3 regions of the Arthrobacter sp. E44 genome follow, and region 1 is predicted to be linked to each of the others. Evidence: predicted binding sites of a transcription regulator. Region 1 holds the regulator's gene; each other region holds the start of a gene.

Region 1 (7,103 bases):
GACGACTCTTCCGGTCATGCGGGTGCCGGCGCCGTCGACAATGTCCACGGCCTCGCCCGGCGCCAGCCGCTTTACGGTGACGGCATGGCGCGCCTCCGCCCCTTCGAGGACAAAGATGCGGCCCGGCGTCATGGCGTCCAGCGAACCGGTGGAGGTGAAAAAGACCGGGTTGCTCACCGCTACAGGTTCCCGAACCGGTCCCGGAGCTTGGCGAACATGCCGCCGCTGGCAGCCAACTTGCCTTCGGTGATCTGCTCGCCGCGGAGCTTGGCAAGCTGGCGCAGCAGGTCCTCCTGCGCGGAGTCGAGCTTGGCGGGGGTGTCCACCTGCAGATGGACCTTCAGGTCGCCGCGGCCATAGCCCCTCAGGTGCGTGACGCCCAAGCCGCGCAGGGTGATGATTTCGCCGGACTGGGTGCCCGGCTTGACATCGATCTCCTGGGTACCGTCGAAGGTTTCCAGGCTGACGTCCGTGCCCAGGGCCGCAGCGGTCATGGGGATGTGCAGGGTGGCGTGCAGGTCATCGCCTTCGCGCACGTACGTGGGGTCGTTGTTGACGCGGATCTCCACGTACAGGTCGCCGGCGGGCCCACCTGCCGGGCCGGCTTCGCCCTGCCCGGAAAGCTGGATGCGGGTGCCGGTGGCGACGCCGGCAGGAACCTTGATGGTCAGTGACCGGCGGCTGCGGATGCGGCCCTGGCCGCTGCATTCGTTGCAGGGGTCCTTGATGACCGTACCGAAGCCTTCGCAGGTGCCGCAGGGAGCTGCCGTCATGACCTGGCCAAGGATGGACCGGACGGCCCGCTGGACCTGGCCGCTGCCGCCGCAGATGTCACAGCGCTCCGGGTGGGTGCCCGGGCGGCAGCAGGATCCATCACAGGTGGGGCAGACCACTGCGGTGTCCACCTCGAGTTTCTTGTTGACTCCAAAGACGGCGTCGCGGAGGTCGATCCGGACACTGATGAGTGCGTCCTGGCCACGGCGGACCCGGGACGCCGGGCCAGACGTGCCGCCCGCGCCAAAGAAGGTGTCGAAGATGTCCTGGAACGCGAACCCCTGGCCTGCGTAACCGGCGCCGCCGAAACCGTTGTCCGTGCCGTTTTCGTTGCCGGTGGTGTCGTAGATCCTGCGCTTCTGGGGGTCGGAAAGGACCTCGTAGGCGTGCGTTACCGCCTTGAAGCGCTCGGCAGCGTCGGCACCTGGGTTAACGTCCGGGTGAAGGGTGCGGGCCAGCTTGCGGTAGGCCTTTTTGATCTCTTCGCCCGTAGCTTCGGGTGAGACTCCAAGGACGTCATAGTGGCTGCTCAAAATTCGTGTCTCTTCCTTGTTGTACTGCGTTCAGTCGGGCGCCAGGACTCTTGTCCACAGCCGAAGCGGACTCCGGCGGCCAGGAGTCAGGGCCCCAAAATCCTGGAAAGGTAGCGGGCTACGGCCCTGACGGCGGCCATGGTGGTGGGATAGTCCATTCGGGTGGGTCCGAGGATTCCCACCTTGGCTGCACTGTCCGGACCATAGCCGGTGGCCACCACGGAGGCCTCGGCAAGGCCGTCATAGGGGTTCTCCCTTCCGATGCTGACGGCCACGCCGCGGTGGTCCTGGGCCATTTCGCTCAACAGCCGCAGCATCACCACCTGTTCCTCGAGCGCCTCCAGCACCGGACCAATACTCAGGGGGAAATCAACGTTCGACCTGGCCAGGTTGGCGGTGCCGGCCATGACCATGCGGTCTTCCCTGCTGTTCTGGGCCAGCGCCTCCAGGCCGAGGGCAAGCGCGTGGGCTGCCTGGCGCTGCGGCTGGGGCGCAGCGGCCACGACGGCGGGAAGTGCCTGGGCGAGGTGGCTCAGCCGGGTTCCCCCCAGGGCGGCAAGGAAACGGGTGCGCAGCTCCGCCAGCGCTTCGTCTCCGAGGTCCTGCCCGACGTCGATGACGCGCTGCTCTACCTTGCCGCTGTTCGCGATGAGGACCACGAGGACCTTCCGAGGTGCCAGCAGCACGAATTCGATGTGGCGGACAAGTGCCCTGCTCAGGTGCGGGTACTGGACCACGGCTACCTGGTTGGTCAGTTGTGACAGCAGCCGGACGGTGCGGTCCAGCACGTCGTCGAGGTCGTCCGCACCCTCCAGGAGGGTTTGGATGGCTCGGCGTTCGGGAGCCGACAGGGGCTTGACGGCGGAGATCTGGTCGACAAAAAGCCGGTAGCCCTTGTCCGTAGGGATCCGGCCGGCGCTGGTATGGGGGGCCGTGATCAGCCCCTCGTCCTCCAGCGCGGCCATGTCATTGCGGATGGTGGCGCTGGAAACGCCAAGATGATGCCGCTCCACCAGGGCTTTGGACCCAACCGGCTCGCGGGAGTGGACGTAATCCTCCACGATCGCCCGCAGTACTTCCAGTTTGCGTGGCTCGCTCACTCTCCACCTCCATCCATGGTCCGGGGCACCCGCCCCGTCCGGTGCCGCCCAAGGGTTAGCACTCGACATGCCTAAGTGCTAACAGTCTATTATGCCTCGGCCCGTTGTTAGCATTGGTACCGCTCCGGGCGAAATTCCCGGGTTGAGGAGCTAGCGCTAGGCGGATTGATTCCATGGATTACCAGAACTGGGGCCCCCGGGGCATTTCCGCTCCCAAGCGGGTGGAGCTGCCCGAGGTCCCTGTGGAGCGGGGCATGGTTCTTGAGGAAGTACAGTCCGGCTGGGTGGGCGCTGTCACCCGCGTGGAGAAGTCCGGCGGAATGCACCTCGTGGCATTGGAGGACCGCCGCGGAAAGTCCCGGTCCTTCAAGCTCGGATTCGGTTTCCTCCTCGAGGGCCAGCCCATCCGATTGATGCCGCCCGCGCCCAAGGCCGCCGCCGGTCCTCCCGCCGGCCGGACCGCCTCCGGTTCAGTGCGCGTCCCAGGCCAACGCGCCCAGGTCGCAAAGGCAAGCCGGATCTGGGTGGAAGGCAAGCACGACGCCGAACTGGTGGAAAAGGTCTGGGGAGACGACCTGCGCGTGGAGGGCATCGTCGTCGAGCCCCTCCACGGCATCGACGACCTGGCCGCAGCCGTGGCGGACTTCAAGCCCGGCCCTGGCCGCCGCCTCGGCGTACTGGTGGACCACCTGGTTCCCGATTCCAAGGAATCCCGGATCGCCGACGCCGTCATGGCGTCCCCCGGCGCGGCCGGCAACGTCCTGATCGTCGGCCACCCGTACGTGGACGTCTGGCAGGCAATCCGGCCTTCAGTCCTGGGCATCGAAAAATGGCCCGCCATCCCCCGCGGGCAGGACTGGAAGACCGGGATCCTCAAAGCGTTCGGCTGGCCCCACAGCACGAAGGAAGACATCGGCCTCGGATGGCAGAAATTACTGGGCGCCGTACGCACGTACGCGGACCTCGAAGCGTCCCTGCTGGGCCGGGTTGAGGAAGTCATCGATTTCCTTACCGTGCCCTAGGCGGCGGGCGCCGGCCCTAAAGCCAGTATTCTTGGTAGTAGTCAGCACTAACTTGCACCTCAGAAGGACACAGACTGTGGCAGAAAACGCACGTGATCACAGGGACGGCCAGGGCCGCTCCGAGTACCATGGCGTACCCGCCAACGCCCTGCCGCTTACGGCCAGCGAGGACCGCCAGTGGGCCACGCTGGCGCACTTCGGCGGGATCCTGGGGTGCATCCCCTCGCTGCTGATCTACCTGATCTTCCGCGACCGCGGGCCCTTCACCGCGCAGGAATCCAAGGAAGCGCTGAACTTCAGCCTGCCGCCCACCATCGCCGCGGTGCTGGCCAACATCCTGGTCTTCATCCCCTATGTGGGAAACATCTTCGCGGTCATCGCCACACTGATCTGGGTGGCCCTCACCTGCTTCTCCGTAGCCGCAGGTATCCACGTCAACCGTGGCCAGCCGCACCGCTACCAGTACAACCTGCGCTGGATCAAATAGTCCCCGCCCGTTCCCTAGCCTCGCAAGCTCGGCCAGGGAACCCTACGGGCGTGGGCCCACCCAGCGGCTCCCTGCCCTCGCAAGCTGCGGGGCGCACCCAGCGGCTCCCTGAGATTAGTCAGGGAGGATGCGGCGGACCACTGCGTCTGCCAGCAGCCTGCCCTTGAGGGTCAGCACCAGGCGTCCGCGGAAAGCAGCAGCAGGCTCCACCAGGCCGCCCGCGATCAGCCCGGCCACCTCGTGCCGCCCGGCAGCGCTGAGCGTTGACACCTCAAGTCCTGACTGCAGGCGCGCCTCGAGCATCACCTTTTCCAGGTGCCTGGTTTCCGGATCCAGGGTCTCCCTGCCGGCAGCCGGCGACAGCCCCTGCGACAGCCGGTTGGCATAGGCGGACGGGTGCTTGACGTTCCACCAGCGGACCCCGCCCATGTGGGAGTGGGCGCCCGGCCCGATCCCCCACCAGTCGTCGCCCTGCCAGTATGCGAGGTTGTGCCGGCACGCCTGCCCCGGAGTGCGCGCCCAATTGCTGACCTCATACCAGCCAAGCCCTGCTTCGGTGATCAACTGGTCGGCGAGCTCGTACTTGTCGGCGTGGTCGTCGTCGTCGATTCCCGGGACTTCACCGCGCCGCATCTGGGCTGCCAGCTTGGTACCCTCCTCGACGATCAGCGCGTAGGCGCTGATGTGGTCCGGCTGGTACGACAGGGCGGTCTCCAGTGAGTGCCGCCAGTCGGCCAGCGACTCCCCCGGCGTGCCGTAAATCAGGTCCAGGCTGACAGCCAGGCCGGCTTCCCTTGCCCACTGCACCACCTGCGGAACCCGGCTCGGCGTGTGGGTGCGGTCAAGGACCTTGAGGACGTGCGGAACGGCGGACTGCATGCCAAAGGACACGCGGGTGAAGCCGGCTTCCTTGAGGACGGCCAGGGATTCAGGGGTGACGGAGTCCGGGTTGGCTTCCGTGGTGACCTCGGCGCCGTCCTCGATGCCCCACTGGTCGATGGCAGCGCGCAGGATCGCCGCAAGGTCTTCAGCGGGAAGCAGCGTGGGCGTGCCGCCGCCGAAAAAGACCGTGCTGAGCTTCCGCTCCGGCATGCCCGAGCCCGCCAGCACCTTGGCCGCCAATGCCACTTCTGACACCGCAGTTTGGGCATATGCATCCTGGGATGCGCCGCCGCCGAGCTCCGTGGCGGTGTAGGTGTTGAAGTCGCAGTATCCGCAGCGCACGGCGCAAAAGGGAATGTGGACGTAAAGGCCGAAAGCCCGGCCCGCCGCACCGTCCGCTGCCTGTGCAGGCAGCAGACCGTCCGACGGCGCCGGGTCGCCGAGGGGAAGGACGCTGGGCATCAGGGCGTCCCCCACTGCGCAGTGGTCACTTCTTCTTTGCCTTGTCCTTCGATTCGTCCGTGGTGAGGGCGGCGATGAAGGCCTCCTGCGGCACTTCCACCGTGCCCACCATCTTCATGCGCTTCTTGCCTTCTTTTTGCTTTTCCAGCAGCTTGCGCTTACGTGAGATGTCACCGCCGTAGCATTTCGCCAGTACGTCCTTGCGGATGGCCCGGATGCTTTCACGGGCGATGATCCTGGAACCGATGGCCGCCTGGATGGGCACCTCGAACTGCTGCCGGGGGATGAGTTCGCGGAGCTTGCCGGTCATCATCACGCCGTAGGCGTATGCCTTGTCCCGGTGGGTAATGGCACTGAAGGCGTCCACCTGCTCACCCTGGAGCATGATGTCCACCTTGACCAGGTCGGCAACCTGCTCGCCGTCGGCTTTCCAGTCCAGGGAGCCGTAGCCGCGGGTCTTCGACTTCAGGATGTCAAAGAAGTCGAAGACGATTTCCGCCAGCGGCAGGCGGTAGCGGATTTCCACCCGGTCCTCGGAGAGGTAGTCCATGCCGCCCATGACGCCGCGGCGTGACTGACACAGTTCCATGATGGCGCCGACGAATTCGTTGGGGGCCAGGATGGTGGCGGAGACCATGGGTTCGCGTACTTCCGCGATCTTGCCGGTGGGGTACTCGCTGGGGTTGGTCACGCGGACCACCTTCTTGTCCTCCAGGGTCACCTCGTATTCCACGTTAGGCGCAGTGGAGATGAGGTCGAGGTTGTATTCGCGCTCCAGGCGTTCGCGGGTGATCTCGAGGTGCAGGAGACCCAGGAAGCCCACCCGGAAACCGAAGCCCAGCGCAGCCGAGGTCTCCGGTTCGTACACCAGCGCCGCGTCGTTGAGCATGAGCTTTTCGAGGGCGTCACGGAGTACCGGGTAGTCGGCGCCGTCCAGCGGGTACAGGCCGGAGAACACCATGGGCTTGGCATCGGCGTAGCCGGGCAGCGACTGGGCTGCCGGCTTGGCCAGGTTGGTGACAGTATCGCCCACCTTGGACTGCCGGACGTCCTTCACGCCGGTGATCAGGTAGCCCACTTCACCGACGCCCAGGCCCTTGGAAGGTGTGGGTTCGGGTGAGCTGACGCCGATTTCCAGGAGCTCGTGCGAGGCCCTGGTGGACATCATCTGGATGCGTTCCCGCGGGTGGAGCATGCCGTCCACCACGCGAACGTAGGTCACCACGCCGCGGTAGGTGTCGTAGACAGAGTCGAAGATCATGGCACGGGCCGGACCATCGGGGTCACCCTCCGGCGCCGGAAGGTCCCTGACAATCTTGTCCAGGAGGGCTTCCACGCCCACACCGGTCTTGCCGGACACGCGCAGGACATCCTCCGGGTCGCCGCCGATCAGGTTGGCCAGCTCAGCTGCGTACTTTTCGGGCTGCGCCGCGGGAAGGTCAATCTTGTTAAGCACCGGAATGATGGTGAGGTTGTTCTCCATGGCCAGGTACAGGTTGGCCAGCGTCTGGGCCTCAATGCCCTGGGCCGCGTCCACCAGCAGGATTGCGCCCTCGCAGGCGGCCAGGGACCTGGACACCTCGTAGGTGAAGTCCACGTGGCCCGGGGTGTCGATCATGTTCAGTGCGTAACTGACACCATCCACCTCCCACGGCATGCGGACAGCCTGGGACTTGATGGTGATGCCGCGTTCACGCTCAATGTCCATGCGGTCCAGGTACTGGGCCTTCATGTCGCGCGCCTGGACCACCCCGGTGGACTGCAGCATCCGGTCAGCCAGGGTGGACTTGCCGTGGTCAATATGCGCGATGATGCAAAAGTTCCGAATGATTGCCGGATCTGT
Region 2 (7,103 bases), on a different contig from region 1:
ACAGGACCAGTCCGCCAAAGAAGTGGTCCCACCAGTACGGCAGCGAGCCGCGCCGCCGTACTCCCGAAATGATCAGGACAAGACCAAAAGCGAGGTTCCCCTGCACGGTGAATTCCGAATACAGCTGGGCGATGTCCACATCGTTGCCGGGCCGTGTTGCATCCACCGTCTTCTGGACCACTGCGGCGAGGACGGCCAGCCCTGTGAGGACCCGAAGGACACGGATCCACGGGCGGTCCGGGTGCAGGGCGTGGTTGGCGGCAAGGTTGCGCCGGACCGGAGGAATCAAGGGCGTCAGGCCGTCCGGCTTCGCTGCAAGGCTCATGGAGCCAGCGTGGCGCCGCCGGTACGAAAAGACCAGGGTCCTTGGGCGGTTGGTACCAGCCGCCTACCTGGCCGCACAGCAGCCCGGCAGGCGGATGATGATCAGGCGTTGGCCCTGCGTTTCAGCCAACCCCAGACGCCGGTGGCGACGAAGAGGACCAGGCCGATGATGGCGAGCCAGAGAAGGCCCTTCACGACGAAGCCAAGGATGGACAGGATGAGCCAGAGGACCAGAAGGCCGATGATGATTCCCATGGGCTTACTCTAGGCCTGTGCTGCAGGAAGCGCGCGCGCATTGCCCGGCGTTTCGCGGACAGGCTTCGCAGCATGGGGCAAGAGGCAACGAAAGAGCCCGCTGTTTCCAGCGGGCTCTTTTAGTGGAGCTAAGGAGATTCGAACTCCTGACCTCTTCGATGCGAACGAAGCGCTCTACCAACTGAGCTATAGCCCCGGAACCAGCTGCCTCCTGCAAGATATCCCAGGCTGGTGCGGAACCGGTGTCCCTAGGCTACAAATTTTCCATCCCCAACGCCAATCGACGCACACGGGCATCTGCCGGTAATGCGAAGCTCCCCCGCTTGGCCCTAGGCGCGGCGGCGCTGGAGGACGTCGTCGAGGTTACTCAGGGCGCTCTGTGCCTTGGACAACTGCTGGGCGCTCAACTGTTCCGTTTCGCCGCCCTCTGCTGCCGTTGCCTCCGCAGCCCCCTTCTTCAAGGACGGCTTGCCGACTGCTTTGGGCGCTTCCGGCAGCTCCAACGGCTCCGGCTCAGGGCGCTCAGCCTTGGCCGCCTCCACGTAAACAGGCTTGGGAACCTCCACGGGCTCCCAGGGCGTGCCCACGGGAATGGGGGACGGAGCTGCGGCGCTGGTGTCACCGGCAGCCACTGCGACGGCGAGGGCCGCTTCACGCAGCTCCACGGCCGTCAGCGGCTTCACCTTCGCCTGGCCCGCCTCCGCATCGAAGAGCGTGCTTTCCGGCAGCACGGGAGCCACCTCGGGCTTGGCAGGAATAACGACGGCGTCTTGCGGGCGGCGTGCCGGGGCACTCATGGCAGAGCGGAAGGCGGCGTTCACCTTCGCCTTGCGGTCACGGACAGCGAGCCAGCGCAGCAGTGCCACCGACGCGACGGTCACCAGGGTGCAGGTGAAGGGAAGAGCAGGCGATCCGATGCCGAACGGAAGCAGCACACCCGAGATGAAGGCGGTGACCAGGGACAGCAGTCCCACAAGGGCCAGGGCAGTGCGGCCGTAGCGGACGCGGAACCTGGGCGGGGGTGGGGTGCTTGCAGCGCCTGCGGCACTCTTCCTGGGTTCCATGGCTTTCTCCTGCTGGGCGGCGACGTTCAGGACCAGGCCGGGATGCGGGTCCGGCCTTTCATCGGCGGGGGCGTCTGCCAGGAAGTCGCCGGCGGGCTGGAACTGGTGCCTGCGGTTCCGGAGGACGTAAGGGGCAACCCATACAATCCAGAGCGCGACGGCAACCACAAGGATCACTGAGCTGCTAAGGGGGAAGTCCACACTCAAAACCGTATGAGCATCATGCCTGCTCAGGCCGCATTACCAAGGGTGTGTCGTGCCCCTGAGGGCAAACCATTGGATTTATGACCGGCGCGATGCCAGCCAAGGGCCCAACAGGCCCTCCGGGACTTCTTCCGCGGTGAGGGCGAACGAGCGGTGGTCGGCCCACTTGCCATTGATGTGCAGAAAACGTGGCCGGTACCCTTCGTCCCGGAAGCCCAGTTTCTCCACCACCCGCAGGCTTGGTCCGTTCTCGGGCCGGATGTTGATTTCCATACGGTGAAGGCCAAGCGCCTGGAAGCAGTGGTCGGTTACCAGCGCCACGGAGGTGGGCGCTATCCCCCGTCCTGCCCTGCCCCGGTCCACCCAGTATCCCAAGGTGGCCATCATGGCCGAACCCCAGACGATGGAAGATACTGTCAGCTGCCCCACGATGGCGGGTTTCCGAAGGCCCGGCTGCCACTCGGTGATGAGGAAAGGCAGAGCAGTGGCCTGGGCAGCCTGCATATTGAGCGAGCGGACCATGTGCCGGTAGTCAGGGAGGCCGCCCGCCGGGTCCGGGTTGGATGCCTCCCACGGCGCCAGCCATTCACTGTTGCGCGACCGTACCTCGGTCCACTCTTTCTTGTCGCGGTACCGGATGGGCCGCAGGACCAGGTCGCCCGACTCGAGGGTGACTGGCCAAATAGGACCTGTGTGCATTGGGTTACCGGGAAAGGTCGGCGGCGAAGCCGGGCAGCCATTCCCGCAGGCCCGGGCCCAGGTCTTCGCTGTCGACGGCCAACTGGACGCAGGCCTTGAGGTAGCTCAGCTTGTCTCCGGTGTCGTAGCGGCGGCCGCGGAACACCACTCCGTAGACACCATGCCCCTCGGCATCACCGGTGGCAAGCTCCTGGAGGGCGTCCGTCAGCTGGATTTCTCCACCCCTCCCCGGCTCGGTGTGCTCGAGGACTTCGAACACGGCCGGGTGCAGGACATAGCGCCCAATCAGCGCAAGGTTCGACGGAGCTTCCTCGGGCGTGGGCTTCTCCACCAGCCGGTTGACGCGGACGTAGTCTTCTCCGTCAATCTCCTGGATGTCGGCGCAGCCGTAAGCACTGATCTGCGACGGCTCCACCTCGATGAGCGCGACGACGGACCCGCCCGTTTTCGCCTGCACGTCGATCATGGTGCTGAGCAGTTCGTCGCGGGCATCAATCAGGTCATCCCCCAGCAGGACGGCGAAGGCTTCGTTGCCCACGTGCTGCTTTGCCCGGAGCACCGCATGCCCCAGTCCGTGGGGGTCGCCCTGCCGGACGTAGTGGATGTCGCCCAGTTGGCTGGCCGCCTGGATGGACGCAAGCTTTTCCGTGTCGCCCTTGTCCTCCAGCGTCGATTCGAGGGAGGGCACCCGGTCGAAGTGGTCTTCCAGGGCGCGCTTGTTGCGGCCGGTAATCATCAGCACGTCGTTGAGGCCCACGTGCACGGCTTCCTCCACCACATACTGGATGGCAGGCTTATCCACGACGGGAAGCATTTCCTTGGGCATCGCCTTCGTGGCGGGCAGGAACCTGGTGCCCAGGCCCGCGGCGGGAATGACGGCTTTGCGGACTCTGGGGTTACTGGTGCTCACCGGACTAATCTAACGTCAGCGTCAAGCATTTCAGTAACCACCGGCGCGGCAGGCTGGCATCCGGCCAGAAGCCGCTGAGTGCCGGCAACGCAGGAAGGACACCATGCTGCAGGAAACGAACGCGGTCAAGGACGATATCCGGGCCGCCCACCGACGCCGGCGCGCGGGGCTAACCCCGGCGCAACTGGAAGCGGCAGGCAACGCCTTGGCTGTGCACGGCGAAGCCTGGGCCGGGACGGTTACCGGCGGCCAGCCCGGCATAGCGTGCGTGTACCTCGGCGTGGGACAAGAACCGCCCACCCTGCCGCTCGTGAATGCTTTGCACAGCAGCGGACACAGAGTGCTGCTTCCGGTGTGTGAACCCGGCAGGGAGTTGAGCTGGGTGTTCTGGACGCCGGAAACCAGCTTTGAACGCAGCAAATATGCACCCATCCTTGAGCCCGCCGGACCCCGGCACGGGCCGGAGACGGCAGGCGCAGCGGCAGTGCTTTTCATTCCGGCCACCGCGGTGGATCGTGCCGGTAACAGGATCGGCCAGGGCGGCGGGTACTACGACAAGTTCCTGGGACACCTTGCGACAGCCGGGAAGGAAATTCCCCTGGCCGCTGTTATCTACGACGATGAATTGCTGCCTGCGGGGCGGATTCCTGCAGAGGAGTTCGACCGGCCGGTCCCGGCGGTCCTTGCGCCGTCCGGGTACCAGCCGCTCACAGGCGGCGCCTGACCCCGGCCCGTCCAGGGGCAGTGATAGAATTAGCACTCAGGCCCTGCGACTGCTAATGGTTTACCAAGTGGCAGCACGGGACCTTTCGTTTGCCCAAGAGGAGGAGCACCAGTGCCAACATATGCTTACGCCTGCAAGGATTGCGGCCACGCCTTCGACATTGTCCAGTCGTTTTCGGACAGCAGCCTGACGTCCTGCCCCGAATGCCAGGGCACGTTGCGGAAGAAGTTCAACAGCGTGGGTGTCGTCTTCAAGGGCTCCGGTTTCTACCGCACCGACTCGCGCGATTCCAAGGGCAGCTCCGTCTCCCCCGCGCCTGCCGCGGCTCCGGCTCCGGCTGCGCCCGCTGCCGCCCCCGCCGCTTCGGCTCCGGCTGCGGCTGCGGCAGCCAGCTAGACAGGCATAAGCCTTAAGTTCGACGGCGGTCGGCGCATTCCAGCGCCGGCCGCCTTTGTCCACATAGCGTTCGTTCTGGCTGCCCAGGTGCGGTTGCCGCAACTAGCGTGGGCGCATGCCCAGACTTCCCCGCCGTCGCCGCGACCACTACCGGCGTCCCGCCAGCCCCCGAAACATCGCACGCCGCGGCAAAGAGCGTTCCCCGGGGGCACGGTTTGCCAGCTGGGTGAACCGCAACCGCAGGCTCGCTGCGGCGTTGTTGTTATGCGCAGCTGCAGCCCTTGCGGTCCAGCAGCTCACTCCTGCCCCGCTCTCCACTGTCAGGGCGCTGGCCGCCGCCCGGGATCTTCCCGCCGGAAGCGCCGTCACCACAGCAGATTTGGCTCACGTCCAGGTGCCGCCGGGAATGGTGGCGGACGGCTTCCTGCAGGATGACGCCGCCGCAACGGGCAAGCAGCTGGCCGCGCCCATGCGCAAGGGCCAGCTCCTCACGGACGCCCAACTGCTGGGTCCCGGACTGCTGGCTGGCACTCCGCCCGGTTCAGCGGCTGTTCCCCTGCGCATGGCGGACCCTTCGTCCACACAGCTGGTCTCCCCCGGCCAACTGGTCAATGTGGTGCTGACATCAGCCAACGGGTTTGACCAGCAGGGTCCCTCCCAGGTCCTGGCATCTGCCGTCCCCGTCCTGTGGACGTCGAACAACGGCGGCCAGGGCGGGCAATGGCTGGGCACCACGGAGACGGATGGACTGATCGTGGTGGCGGCCAACGCAGAACAATCGTCCCGTCTGGCCGGAGCCTCAACCCAGGGCCGGCTGTTCTTCGTCCTTGTCGGGCCGCCGTGACATCAGCCATGCAAGGCCGAAGCGGGCGCTCCATCCAAACCAGACACGCAGTCCAACCCGGACCCGCAGTCCAAACTGGACACCCTGGTCAGCCCTGCGCGGTCAGCCCCAGTGCGGTGGTTTCTGTTCCTTCAACCACGTGTCGTGGTCGTCCTCCCGGTCTCCCCAGCTGCGCGCATCGTCCTCTGCGGCCTTGCTCGGAAGGATTTCCTCGCTGCCGCCCTGTGCCGCCCGCGCCGCAGGGGCATTCGGGCCGGGTGCCGCAGGCGCCCCCGACGCAGCAGCGTCAGTGCCAGGTTCAGGGTTTCCGTTCTTGTTTTCGTCGTAGTGCATGTCTTCCTCGGGACCGGCTTTCCCGGCCCTGTCTTCCTTGCCCAATTCTTCTCTGCTCAAATCTTCTTTGCCCACGGAAGCCGCCGATGATGCGGTATCGATTCCATTGAGCGCCTGGTGGACATCGTCGTCAAGGAAGCCCGTAGAGGTCGTGGTCCTACCAGGGAGCACGATGTTCTCAAGTCCCAGGTACCCCGCTATGCGGTCGGCGCAGGTCGAGGGGTCGGTGAAGACTTCGATGGTCCACAGCGGCATGTAGCGCCAGCCCAGGCGTTCCAGCAGTTCCGGGCGCAGCCGGCTGCGTTCACGCACGCTCATGGCGCGGTACTGGTTGGTGCCGTCGGATTCGATGGCCACAGGCCGGGGCAGGTCCAGGTCGTCCTGGCCCATGGTGTTCAGGGGGTCGGCCGCGGCGACAACGTCGATGGCGCCGTCGTACTGGTGCCACACCCGGGCGCCGCGGGCGCGCAGCCTGTCCCCCAGATCCGCTACCAGGGGATCCGCTCCGAGTGCCTGTTCGCTGGCAGCGGCACGGGACGCCGGAGTGCCCAGGTCCGTGTTGCCGGAGATTTCCCGGTTCAGCAGCGTGTAAAGGTCCACCGCCCCGTGGGTGAGGCGGGTGTGGTCCAGGTCTTCCGGCCGGAAGCAGGTCAGCACGTGCAGGGAACGCCGTGCCCGGGTCATCGCCAGGGCAAACTTTTCCCGGCCGCCCTCGGCGGACAGCGGCCCGAAGTTGTGGAGTGCACGGCCGTGGGGGGTCCGCCCGAATCCCGGCGAGAAGATGACGTGGTCACGCACCAGGCCTTGGGCGCGTTCCAGGTCAACCACCCGGAAGGACTCTGGGCCGGCCCCAAAGAATCCGGCGAGGCCGGGCTGGTTGGACAGCTGGAGCCTGATGGACTCGCCAATCCGGGCCGCGTGCCGGAGGCTGGCGGTTACGACGGCGAGGGACGTTCGGGGGCGCATCCTGGCGTGCTCGAAGACCAGTTCCACAACGCGGTTGACCTCCGCGACGACGGATTCCACACCCTCGTGGTCGGCACTGGGCAGGCCGGTGCCGTCCGGCAGGTACTCAACCAGCAGGGACCGGTCCAGCCCCGTGGCGGACTGCCCTTCCGGCAGCCGGCGCAGGCCGCCGTCGTAAAAGCTCTTACTCAGCTGGAGGACCAAGTCTTCGTCCACCGCGCGGTACACCACATTGAGCCGCCATACCGGCAGGACGGCGGAGAGCGCGGTAAAGGCGCTTTCCACACGATGGTGCGCCGACTCGCCGGGCGCCAGCCGCTCCACTCCCACGGTGAAGGTCCGCGGCGTGGCAATGCGGGAATCACCGAAGGCAATGACCTGCCG
Region 3 (7,103 bases), on a different contig from region 1:
GGTAAGTCACCACCATGAGGACAGCCAGTGACCGCAGGCCCTGGATCTCCGGCCGGAAAGACGGCTTCCGCTGTTTTGTGGCGACACTGGGCCTGGGTTCCGGTGCCTTCGGGGTTTCCGTTATCGACACAAGAACCTCTCAAAATCCCGCCAGCCAAAGCAGCAAGCCTAGCCAACGCCGTCTTTAACAGCTAATCAACGCGGCCGTCCGGACTATGCTGGCCACAACCGGCGAAGGGAGCGGGCATGGTTGTCCAGTTGCGGATCTGTGTGCCCGGGGAGCTGTCCGAGGTAACGGTACAGACCTGCCGCGACCAGCGGGGTGTGGCAGAAGTCATGGTGGCCAAGGGGGCGGCCGTGGTGCCTCCGGGCGACGTGATCGAGGTTTTCATCGCCCGGGAGTCCGTGGAGGAACTGCTCGAAAAGCTGGACATCCTGAAGATCCAGGAGGCGGGCTCGATTGCCATGTCGACGCCGGAATTCGTCCTCTCGACAAAGGCGGACCAGGCAGAGCGATCCGCCCCGGGGGACGGCGCGGACGCGGTGATCTGGGACGATGTGACCCGGCAAACCGGGGAGGATTCCAGGCTGACGTGGAACTTCCTCGCTTTCCTGGTCCTGGCCACACAGCTCGCAGGAATTGGAATTGTGACCGATTCCCCGATTGCCATTGTGGGCGCCATGGCGGTGGGCCCCGAGTTCGGGCCGCTGGCCGCCCTGGCCGTGTCGCTGGCCACCCGGCAGTGGAAGCTTGGCCGGCGCGCCGCCGTCGCGTTGGGTGTCGGGTTCCCCGTTGCCATGCTGCTGGCAGCACTCACTGCGTGGCTTTCGGTGCCGCTGGGGCTGTTCCCGGGCGATGCCCTGGACAAGGGGTCGGCCGTCGAATTCATCTACCACCCCGGGCCGTATTCACTGATTGTCGCGGTGCTGGCCGGAATCGCGGGCATGCTGTCCATCATCGGCCGGCGTTCCGCCGCGCTGATCGGCGTCTTCATCTCCGTGACCACCGTGCCGGCGGCCGGGTACGTGGCGGTGGCTTTGGTGTTGGGCGAATACCAAAAGGCGGCGGGCTCTGCCCTGCAACTGCTGCTCAACCTCGTGGGCATCGTGGTGGCAGCCTTGGCAGTTCTGCTCTTTTACCGGGTGGTCGCCAGGCGCCTACCGGATGGGGCGGCGCGGAGGCTGCAGCGCCAGCGAAGCGGAGCGCGCCGCTAGCCGCCGAGCTCTCCCCTATGGGCGCAGCAGGCCCCGCAGGGTCTGGATGGTGTCCGCTTCGGCCGGAACCTTGTCATCGCGGTAGCGCTTGACGCGCGCGAAACGGAGTGCGATTCCACCGGGGTAGCGCGGCGACTGCTGCACGCCGTCAATGGCAATTTCGACGACGGTGACAGGCTCCACCCAGACCGTCCCGGCAGTGCGCCGCACCTCAAGCTCCTGGAACCTTTCGGTCTGCCAGCGCAGCAGTTCATCGGTAAGGCCTTTGAAAGTCTTGCCCACCATGACGAAACCGCCGGGTTCACCGAACTCTCCAGCAGGGTCCAGGGCCCCCAAGTGCAGGTTGGACAGCATCCCAGTGCGCCTGCCGGACCCCCATTCGCAGGCCAGCACCACCAGGTCATAGGTCAGGACCGGCTTCACTTTCACCCAGTTCGATCCACGCCGGCCTGCCGCGTAGGCGGACCCGATCGCCTTCACCACAACACCCTCGTGGCCGGCGGCAAGCGCGTCCTGTGAGACACGTTCCGCAACCGCCGGGTCAGCCGTTACCTCCCCCGGGATCCGGTGGGCAGGGGCAATGCGCTCAAGCACCTCGATGCGGTCGGCCAACGGCTCGTCCAGCAGGTCCCTCCCATCGATGTGCAGCACATCGAAGAACCAGGGATGCAGGAGGGTTTCGCGCACTGCATCCGCGCCAAACCGTGCCATGGTTTCCTGGAAGGGCCGCGGGCCGCCTTCCTCATCGAGGGCCAGGGTCTCGCCGTCCAGAATTACGTGCCGCAGCGGCAGGCCACGGACCACTTCCACCACTTCGGGCAGCCGGTGGGTGACGTCGGCCAGGTTGCGGGTGTAAATGCTGACGCGGTCGTCCGCGCGGTGGACCTGGATGCGCGCGCCGTCGAGCTTGTATTCCACGGAGGCCTCCCCCGTGGTTTCCAGTGCTGCACTGGGACTGGCTGCGGTGGAAGCGAGCATGGGCAGCACGGGGCGGCCCACCACCAGTCCGACGGCGTCAAGCTCGGCCTGGGTGCCAGTGATGGCCAGGAGGGCTGTTTCGCCGAGGTCTCCGGAGAGCATGGCGGCACGCCGGACGGCTTCCACGGGCTTCCCGGCAGCGCGGGCCACGGCATCAGTCAGGACTCCTTCCAGCGCACCGGTGCGCAGCTCGCCGAGCAGGACTCCGGTGATGAACGACTGTTCCGGCCCGGTGGCCGCCGACAACAGTTTCCGCAGGATTGCTGTCCGCCCCGCCGCCGACCCCGTACCCGCCGCAGCCAGCAGTCCGTCCAGCGCCGCATCAAAGTCGGCCACCGTCAGGCTCGGCTCGTCGGCCGGATCCTCCTTTGCCGCTGCCACCGCACTCCATCCCACGCCCACGCGGCCCTGGCGCGGTTTGGCACTGAGCAGGCCCACCGCCGTCGGGATCTCCACTGGCTCAAGGCGGCGCAGCAGGCCGGCCAAGGCGTCCACCTTCGCCAGCCGGGAGCGGGTCGACGCAACGGACGCGCTGGTTTCCACAAGCTCAAGGAGCAACATGGGACCATCCTGCCACGGCTCTGGACAGCCTCCCGGCGCTGCTCCACAATGGGCGCGTGGGGATCATTGTCGCGAACCTGTTCATCACCCTCGATGGCGTATACCAGGCGCCCGGCGGCCGCGAGGAAGACAGCGAAGGCGGCTTCGAATTCGGCGGCTGGCAGGCGCCGGTGTCCGACGACGAAGCGGGCGCCGCCATCGCTGCCGAGATCGGACGCATGGACGCCTTGCTCCTGGGGCGGGCAACCTATGACATCTTTTCGTCGTACTGGCCCCACCAGTCCGGCGACATTGCGGACGCACTTAACCGGGTGCCCAAGTTCGTCGTGTCCGGCTCCCTGCGCGATCCCGCGTGGGCAGGGACCACGGTGCTGCCGGATGCCGCCGCGGCCGGCAGGCTCCGGGAGGACTACGGGCAGGTGCACATGTTCGGCAGCGGGTTCCTCATCCGGTCCCTCCTGTCGGCAGGCGTGCTGGACCGCCTGCACCTGTGGCTTTATCCCATCGCGCTCGGACAAGGCAAGCGCCTCTTCGACGACGGCGCCGTACCCACCACTTTCAGCCTGGCTGAGCCGGCGCGCAGCTTCCCCAAAGGCGCTGTGTCTTTGGTCTATGAGCCTGTAGGCGGCGTAGAGACGCAGGACATGGCGGCGGGTTAAGGGGGCCTCGTTCAGGGGACATGAAAAAGGCTGGTCCGGCAGATGCCGGACCAGCCTTTTTCGAGCGGAAAGCCGCGAGGGTGCAGCCGCTAGTGGCTGTGGCCTGCGTGCTCGTCCTCTTCGGCCGGCTTCTCCACGACCAAGGTCTCGGTGGTGAGAACCAGGGCGGCGATGGAGGCCGCGTTGCGGAGGGCTGCACGGGTGACCTTGACGGGGTCGATGACGCCCGCGCCGATCAGGTCCTCGTACTCGCCGGACTTGGCGTTGAAGCCGTTGTTGACCTCGGCGTCGGCAACCTTGGCGGCCACCACGTAGCCGTCGAAGCCGGCGTTCTGGGCGATCCAGCGCAGCGGCTGAACCAGTGCCCGGCGGACGATGCCGACAGCTGCTGCGGCGTCGCCTTCGAGGGCCTTGACCGAAGCGTCCTCATCCAGTGCCTTGAGGGCGTGGACCAGGGCGGAACCGCCGCCTGCCACGATGCCTTCTTCGAGGGCAGCGCGGGTGGAGGACACGGCGTCCTCGATGCGGTGCTTCTTTTCCTTCAGCTCAACCTCGGTGGCAGCACCGACCTTGATGACGCCGATGCCGCCGGCCAGCTTGGCCAGGCGCTCCTGGAGCTTTTCGCGGTCCCAGTCGGAGTCGGTGCGGGTCAGCTCGGCGCGCAGCTGGGCAACGCGTGCTGACACGTCCTCAGCCGAACCGGCGCCGTCCACGATGGTGGTGTTGTCCTTGGTGACGGTGATGCGGCGGGCAGTACCCAGCACCTCCAGGCCAACGGAGTCCAGGCTCAGGCCCAGTTCCGGGGAGACAACCTGCGCACCGGTGAGGGTGGCGATGTCCTGCAGCATGGCCTTGCGGCGGTCACCGAAGCCCGGTGCCTTGACGGCAACGACGTTCAGGGTGCCGCGGATGCGGTTGACGATCAGCGTGGACAGGGCCTCGCCCTCAACGTCCTCGGCAATGATGAACAGCGGCTTGGAGGCCTGCAGCGCCTTTTCGAGCAGCGGCAGGAACTCCTGGATGGAGGAGATCTTGCCCTGGTTGATCAGGATGAGGGCGTCCTCGAGGACAGCTTCCTGGCGCTCCGCGTCGGTGACGAAGTACGGGGACAGGTAACCCTTGTCGAACTGCATGCCCTCGGTGAGGACCAGTTCCGTCTGGGTGGTGGACGACTCTTCGATGGTGATGACGCCATCCTTGCCCACCTTGCCGAAGGCCTCGGCGAGGAGCTCGCCGATTTCGTCGCTCTGGGCGGAGATGGCGGCAACGTTTGCCACCTGGGTGCCTTCAACCGGGCGGGCGTTCTCGAGCAGGCGGGCAGCCACGGCTTCAACCGCAACTTCGATACCGCGCTTGATCTGGCCGGGGGCAGCGCCGGCTGCAACGTTGCGCAGACCTTCCTTGACCAGGGCCTGGGCCAGGACCGTTGCGGTGGTGGTGCCGTCGCCGGCAACGTCGTTGGTCTTGGTAGCTACTTCCTTGGCCAGCTGGGCGCCAAGGTTCTCGTAGGGATCGTCCAGTTCCACTTCGCGGGCGATGGTGACGCCGTCGTTCGTGATGGTGGGGGCGCCCCACTTCTTGTCCAGGACGACGTTGCGGCCGCGGGGGCCGAGCGTCACCTTGACGGTGTTCGCGAGCTTATCGATGCCGGCCTCAAGGGACCGGCGGGCAGCGTCATTAAACGCAAGCTGCTTTGCCATGGTTTTGTCCTTTCAAAGACAGAACCCCGCACTGCCGGCCAGCATGAGCATGGCCGGCGGCACGGGGATCCGGAAGAGTTACTTTACGACGATCGCCAGGACGTCGCGGGCGGAGAGCACAAGGTACTCGGTGCCGCCGGTCTTGACTTCGGTTCCGCCGTACTTGGAGTAGATGACGACGTCGCCAACTGCTACGTCAACGGGGACGCGGTTGCCGTCTTCGAAGCGGCCGGGGCCTACTGCGACAACTTCGCCTTCCTGCGGCTTCTCCTGTGCGGAGTCCGGGATGACCAGGCCGGAAGCCGTGGTCTGCTCGGCTTCGAGCGGGCGGACAACAATACGATCCTCAAGAGGCTTAATAGAGACCGACACTCGGACCTCTCCTTTTCGTCAGCAAATTCGTGGACTGGAAAGCTTTCCGCCGTAGCTGGCAAACCGTCGTCGCGGTGCCGGCAGCAGCCTGGCTGGCAGCTCTTCATGTGTTAGCACCCGCCTAGGGAGAGTGCTAATGAAGACTCTATGTGTGAGTTAGCACTCGGTCAAGGTGAGTGCCAACGTTTCGTCATGGGCGTACGCCTTCTGGGATCGGACGACGCCGGGCGGCGGGGTGGAAGCCGCAGCCCACCTACCGGCCGAGGTCGTCAAAGTCCACGTCCTCGCCGCCGTCGGAATCGCCGCCGCCCTGCTTCCGTCCGCGGTAGAGGACCCACCCGGACACCGCTGCGGCGAGCAGCGCAATGACGAGGAAAACGATGCTTCCTGCCCGGGCGCCGTCGTACAGCCCGCGGATGTCCTTGGCCTCCTGAGTGTTGTCCTGGATGTCGTTGCCGCCCACGGAATAGACGGTGGCGTTGAAGGTGTCCAGCAGGAAGATGATCACCAGCAGGGCGATACAGACCACGGCCACCACGGCAGCGGCGATCAGGACGGGACGGGCAAACCTGGCGGGTCCGGTGTGCCTGGGCCCGTGGTCCGCGGTCTCCCCGGGGGCTGCGCTCTCATCCATGGTTTCAACAGTATCCGCATCCCGGCCACGCGCTCCTCCACTAGGCTGGAACCCATGGCTCACGCTCCCCAGGACCAGATCGCACAGGACCAGATCGCACCACTGCTGACCCCCGAAGGCTGGGAGTTGCTGGCATCGCTGGGCCCCTACCGGGACGAGGATTCGTTCGAGCTCAATTCGGCCCTCCGGAAGGCCGGGCACTCCCCCGGACTCGTGTCCGCCGTGCTCACGCAGTCGCGGCTGCGCACCCGGGCAGCGGCGAAATTCGGCGAGTTTGCCCGCCAGATGCTCTTCACCCAGGCCGGACTGGAGCAGGCCACGCGCCTGAACGTCGCAGCCCACCATGCGCGGCGTTTCGCGGCTGCCGGGATCAGCCACGTGGCAGACCTCGGCTGCGGCCTCGGCGCCGACTCACTGGCCCTGGCCTCCCTGGACATCAACGTCACCGCGGTGGAAATGGATGAAACCACCGCGGCCTGCGCAACGGTGAACCTCATCCCGTTTCCCAACGCCACGGTGGTCCACGCCGACGCGGAGGCGGTCCCGCTGGAAGGGATCGACGGCGTCTGGCTGGATCCGGCGCGCCGGGTCACCTCCACCTCGGGCACCAAACGGATTTGGGACCCCGAGGCGTTCTCACCGCCGTTGTCCTTCGTGGAGTCGCTGGCCGCCGGGGGGAAGGCCGTGGGCGTGAAGATGGGCCCGGGCATGCCGCACGAATCCGTGCCCGCCGGGTGCGAGGCGCAGTGGGTGTCGGTGGGCGGGGACGTCACCGAGGTGACCTTGTGGTTCAACGCCGTACGCAGGCCCGGCGTCCGCCGCGCTGCCCTGGTCCTGGGTTCCCAGGGGCCGGCCGAACTGACCAGCGGCGAGGACTTCGGCGCAGGCCCGACGGCGCCGGTGGGACCGGTGGAGGGGTATCTGTACGAGCCCGACGGTGCCGTGATCCGCGCCGGTTTGGTGGCGGACGTGGCGCTGGAACTC

What was found. The regulator HrcA, encoded in region 1, represses chaperone genes, less so after heat shock. The targets are predictions, from matches to a motif close to TTNGCACTCGNNNNNNNCGAGTGCNAA.
Region 2: a site for HrcA is predicted at 4,210-4,236, ahead of ACETK3_RS00300 (FmdB family zinc ribbon protein). Genes of this name have one in related genera too.
Region 3: a site for HrcA is predicted at 5,642-5,668, ahead of groES (co-chaperone GroES). Genes of this name have one in related genera too.

What each region holds. Positions count from the first base shown of each region.
Region 1 covers NZ_JBHDJA010000009.1:32,657-39,759, forward strand. Annotated here, with positions in the region: gene ACETK3_RS09795 (16S rRNA (uracil(1498)-N(3))-methyltransferase) at 1-177, opposite strand, end outside; gene dnaJ (molecular chaperone DnaJ) at 180-1,307, opposite strand; gene hrcA (heat-inducible transcriptional repressor HrcA) at 1,394-2,407, opposite strand; gene ACETK3_RS09810 (DUF3097 domain-containing protein) at 2,581-3,429, shown strand; gene ACETK3_RS09815 (DUF4870 domain-containing protein) at 3,506-3,916, shown strand; gene hemW (radical SAM family heme chaperone HemW) at 4,031-5,260, opposite strand; gene lepA (translation elongation factor 4) at 5,286-7,103, opposite strand, start outside.
Region 2 covers NZ_JBHDJA010000001.1:70,564-77,666, reverse strand. Annotated here, with positions in the region: gene ACETK3_RS00335 (Pr6Pr family membrane protein) at 1-325, opposite strand, end outside; gene ACETK3_RS00330 (hypothetical protein) at 427-579, opposite strand; tRNA gene ACETK3_RS00325 (tRNA-Ala) at 703-775, opposite strand; gene ACETK3_RS00320 (hypothetical protein) at 909-1,820, opposite strand; gene ACETK3_RS00315 (GNAT family N-acetyltransferase) at 1,926-2,546, opposite strand; gene galU (UTP--glucose-1-phosphate uridylyltransferase GalU) at 2,551-3,456, opposite strand; gene ACETK3_RS00305 (5-formyltetrahydrofolate cyclo-ligase) at 3,560-4,180, shown strand; gene ACETK3_RS00300 (FmdB family zinc ribbon protein) at 4,292-4,576, shown strand; gene ACETK3_RS00295 (RcpC/CpaB family pilus assembly protein) at 4,692-5,420, shown strand; gene ACETK3_RS00290 (DUF4011 domain-containing protein) at 5,523-7,103, opposite strand, start outside.
Region 3 covers NZ_JBHDJA010000001.1:43,514-50,616, reverse strand. Annotated here, with positions in the region: gene ACETK3_RS00230 (acyltransferase family protein) at 1-130, opposite strand, end outside; gene ACETK3_RS00225 (DUF389 domain-containing protein) at 247-1,215, shown strand; gene ACETK3_RS00220 (ATP-dependent DNA ligase) at 1,231-2,754, opposite strand; gene ACETK3_RS00215 (dihydrofolate reductase family protein) at 2,811-3,413, shown strand; gene groL (chaperonin GroEL) at 3,503-5,113, opposite strand; gene groES (co-chaperone GroES) at 5,192-5,485, opposite strand; gene ACETK3_RS00200 (hypothetical protein) at 5,739-6,119, opposite strand; gene ACETK3_RS00195 (class I SAM-dependent methyltransferase) at 6,174-7,103, shown strand, end outside.